Regions from separate parts of the Mesorhizobium sp. LSJC285A00 genome, predicted to be linked through region 1. Evidence: riboswitches for the same ligand, from Rfam matches in the RefSeq annotation. Region 1 holds a riboswitch; the other holds the start of a gene.
What was found. Region 1 has a riboswitch for S-adenosylmethionine ahead of X726_RS156235 (O-succinylhomoserine sulfhydrylase). Riboswitches for the same ligand answer to the same signal wherever they lie in the genome.
Positions count from the first base shown of each region.

Region 1 (2,199 bases):
AAGACCGACCGACAGCCTGAGCGTTCCCGGCCCGATGCCAAGCTCGGCGCGAGCTTCGTCGCTGAGGTTCTTGTGCGTGGTGGTCGCCGGATGGGTGATCAGGCTCTTGGCGTCGCCGAGATTGTTGGAGATCAGCACGATGTCGAGCGCGTTCTGCAAGGCGAAGGCCGCCTGCTTGCCGCCCTTGACGTCGAGGCAGATCAGCGTCGATCCGCCCGTCATCTGCTTCTTGACGATGTCGGCCTGCGGGTGGTCGGCGCGGCCGGGATAGATGACGCGGGCGATTTCCGGCCGTCCTGCCAGGAAATCCGCGATCTTGGCCGCGCTTTCCGTCTGCTGGCGCACCCGAACCGGCAGCGTCTCCAGGCCCTTGAGCAGCGTCCAGGCGTTGAACGGCGACAGGCTCGGGCCGGTGTGGCGGAAATAGTCGTGCAAATTCTCGTCGATCCATTTCTTGTCCGACAGGATGATGCCGCCGAGACAGCGTCCCTGGCCGTCAATGTGCTTGGTCGCGGAGTAGACGACGATATGGGCGCCGAGCTGCAAGGGCTTCTGCTGCAAGGGCGTGGCAAAGACATTGTCGACGATCAGCCTGGCGCCGATCGAGGTGGCGAGCGCCGCCACCGCTGCGATGTCGACCACTTCCAGCGTCGGATTGGTCGGGCTTTCCAGGAAGAACAGTTTCGTGTTCGGCCGCACCGCCTTTTCCCAGTTGGCGATGTCGGTGCCGTCGACCAGCGTTGCCTCGATGCCGTATTTCGGCGCCAGCGTCTCCACCACCCAGCGGCAGGAGCCGAACAGCGCGCGCGCCGCAACGATATGGTCGCCGGCCTTGGCGCTGCACAGGAGCGCTGCCGTCACCGCAGCCATGCCGGACGCCGTGGCGCGCGCATCTTCGGCACCCTCCAGCGCGCACATGCGCTTTTCGAACATGTCGACGGTAGGGTTGGCATAGCGCGAATAGATGAAGCCCGGCTCCTCGCCCTTGAAACGGGCCTCGGCAGCCTGCGCCGTCTCGTAGACATAGCCTTGGGTGAGGTACATCGCTTCGGACGTCTCGCCGAACTGGGAACGCAGCGTTCCCCCGTGCACGAGTGCGGTCTGAGGTTTCCAGTTACGCTTCTTGGTGCTCATCGCTTTTGTTCCAGACACAAAAAAACCGGCCGCGAAAGTCGCAACCGGTCCATATGGCCTTGCGGCCCGACGGTCCTTTAGCGACTTGTTTAACGTGGCTGCAAGCCGACCGGCCAAATCACCACGGGATAACGACCCTTTAGACCTCACCTGCGCTTGCGTCAATTGCCGGCTTCATTAAGAGGTTTGTACCAGGCAGGTTCCGCAATAATATCCAGCGGTTTTGCGGCAAGAACCTGCCACAAAGAGACCGACCTTGGAGCGGAGCCAGCCTTTTGCGGCAGACAGGCATTCTTCCCGATCAGGACATTTCCGCGCTGTTTCAGTCCGGCGCGCTGAAGTCGCCGCGCGCGCTCGATGTCGACCAGGTGCAGCCGGCGAGCCTCGATCTCAGGCTCGGCGACAAGGCTTTTCGCGTGCGCGCCTCCTTCCTGCCGGGTCCCGATCATCTGGTGGCCGACAAGCTTCACCGGCTGAAATTGCATGAGTTCAGTCTCGCCGAGGGCGCGGTGCTGGAAACCGGCTGCGTCTACATCGTGCCGCTGCTCGAACGCCTGGCGCTGCCCGCAAACGTGTCGGCCTCGGCCAACCCGAAGAGCTCGACCGGCCGGCTCGACATCTTCACCCGGGTGATGACCGATCGCGGCCATGAGTTCGACAAGATCGCCCCCGGCTATCACGGGCCGCTTTATCTCGAAGTCAGTCCGCGCACCTTCCCGATCGTCGTACGCGCCGGATCGAGGCTGTCGCAGATCCGCTTTCGCACCGGCAACGCGCTGTTGTCGGAGGCAGAACTGAACGAATTGCACCGCGCCGAGATGCTGGTGGCGACCGAGCCGCCCAACATTTCCGGCGGCGGCATTGCGCTGTCGATCGATCTTGACGGCGACCAGAACGGCCTGGTCGGCTATCGCGGCAAGCATCACACCGGCTTGGTCGATGTCGACAAGCGCGCCGCCCAGGATGCCGTCGATTTCTGGGAGCCGCTCTATAAGAGCGGCGCCGGCGAACTGGTGCTCGACCCGGACGAGTTCTACATCCTGGTCAGCCGCGAAGCCGTGCACG
Region 1 covers NZ_AYVK01000012.1:169,586-171,784, forward strand. Annotated here, with positions in the region: gene X726_RS156235 (O-succinylhomoserine sulfhydrylase) at 1-1,134, opposite strand, end outside; SAM riboswitch at 1,192-1,269, opposite strand; gene X726_RS156230 (2'-deoxycytidine 5'-triphosphate deaminase) at 1,410-2,199, shown strand, end outside.

Region 2 (2,199 bases), on a different contig from region 1:
TCATGCCCTGGTGGCGCAGATAGCTTTCGATCTGGAAATCTGCGTCGAAACCGAAGGTCAGCGCTTCGCGGTCCTGCAGATTGCGGCCGAATTTCCGATGCAGGGCGGCTTCCGACAGATAGGTGATGTGGGCGGCCATGCGCGCCACGGCGAGCCCCTTTTCCGGGCGCTTGCCGTGCTCGAAATATTTGCCGCCATGCCAGTCCGGATCAGCCATGACAGCCTGGCGGCCGACCTCGTGGAAGGCGATGTTCTGCGAGGAATGGCGTGCGCCTGTGGCGATCGGCAGGGCCGAGAAGACGCGCTCGGAATAGCATGACGCCCATTCCAGCACCTGCATGCCGCCCATCGAGCCGCCGAGCACGCAAAACAGCTTTTCGATGCCGAAATGGTCGACCAGCATCAGTTGCGCCCGCACCATGTCGCGGATGGTGATGATTGGCAGGTCGAGGCCGTAGGGCTTGCCGGTGGCGGGATTGGTCGAGGCCGGACCGGTGGAGCCGAGGCAGCCGCCGATGACGTTGGAGCAAATGACGAAGAAGCGGTTGGTGTCGATGATCTTGCCGGGACCGATCAGCACTTCCCACCAGCCGGGCTTGCCGGTCACCGGATTGGTGCTGGCGACATGCTGGTCGCCGGTCAGCGCGTGGCAGACCAGGATGGCGTTGGTGCGGGCATCGTTGAGGGCGCCATATGTCTGGTAGGCGATCTGGAACGGCGACAAAAGCGTGCCGGCGTCAAGCTTCAGCGGCTTGTCAGGGCCAAAACGCAACACAGGGCTCGACGGGTTGTCGGCCTCGTTGTTGGTTTTTGTAGCGCGGAGCGCGGCCATGTGACTCTCCTTGCCCGCCGTCAGGCAATAAAAAACCGGCAATGCGATCGCAAAGCCGGTTACGTCACGCAAACGGCCCTTTAGCGAGTTGTTTAACGTGGCTGCAAGCCGACCGGCCAAATCACCACGGAACTGTTGCGTTCTTCTAGAACTCGTGCGGCCCGGCGTCAACGGCCAGCTATTGCCCGCCTCTCGACATTCGCGGCTACGGCTTGTATTTCCGCTGCGGCCTCCGGACGGAGGCATTCTCGATGGATTTGCGACATGGACAAGACAGCGGACAAGGCACGACCGACGCCCCGCGCGGGCATTATGGACATCGACGCCTATGTGCCGGGCAAGAGCACAGCACCGGCCGGCGTCGCCAAGGTCCATAAACTATCGTCGAACGAGAACCCGCTCGGCCCGTCGCCGAAGGCGATCGAGGCCGCGCGTGAAGTGGCTGCCAAGCTCGATGTCTATCCCGATGGCACCGCCCGCCGGCTGCGCGAGGCGATCGCCGAGGTGCATGGCCTCAACCCGGCAAACATCATCTGCTCCAACGGTTCTGACGAGATACTTGGCCTGCTGGCGCAGACCTATCTTGCGCCAGGCGATGAGGCGATTTTTACCGAACATGCCTTCATGGTCTACAAGATCTACATTCAGTCGGCGGGGGCCAAGCCGGTTGCTGTGAAGGAAACCGAGGAACGCGCCGACGTCGACGCGATCCTGGCCGCGGTGACGCCGCGGACCAAAATCATCTTCCTCGCCAATCCCAACAATCCGACCGGAACCTATCTGCCGTTCCAGGAGGTCCGCCGCCTGCATTCCGCGCTCCCGGGCAACGTGCTTCTGGTGCTGGACGCGGCCTATGCCGAATATGTCAGGCGCAATGACTACGAGGCCGGCATCGAGCTGGCGGGCAGCGCACAGAATGTGGTCATGACCCGCACCTTGTCCAAGCTCGGCCTTGGCGGCGCGCGCATCGGCTGGATGTATGGCCCACTGCACATCGTCGATGCCATCAACCGTGTCCGCGGCCCTTTCAACGTCAACGCAACAGCGATCGAGGCCGGCATTGCCGCCATCCGCGACCGCGCCCATGTCGAGCGCAGTTCGTTGCACAACGAGACCTGGCTTACCTGGTTGAATGAAGAACTGACGAAGCTTGGGCTGCGCGTGACGCCCAGCGTCGGCAATTTCGTCCTCATCCACTTTCCCGACGACAAGAAGCATTCGGCTGAGGCGGCGGACGACTACCTCACCCAGCGCGGCTATATATTGCGGCGCGTTACCGGCTATGGCTTTCCCAATGCGCTGCGCATGAGCGTCGGCACCGAAGAAGCCAATCGCGGCGTCATCGATGCCCTCACGACATTCCTGAA
Region 2 covers NZ_AYVK01000055.1:4,515-6,713, forward strand. Annotated here, with positions in the region: gene X726_RS139880 (homoserine O-acetyltransferase) at 1-832, opposite strand, end outside; SAM riboswitch at 893-970, opposite strand; gene hisC (histidinol-phosphate transaminase) at 1,097-2,199, shown strand, end outside.
Region 2: linked by a shared signal. The riboswitch ahead of X726_RS139880 (homoserine O-acetyltransferase) and the one ahead of X726_RS156235 (O-succinylhomoserine sulfhydrylase) in region 1 are both predicted to bind S-adenosylmethionine.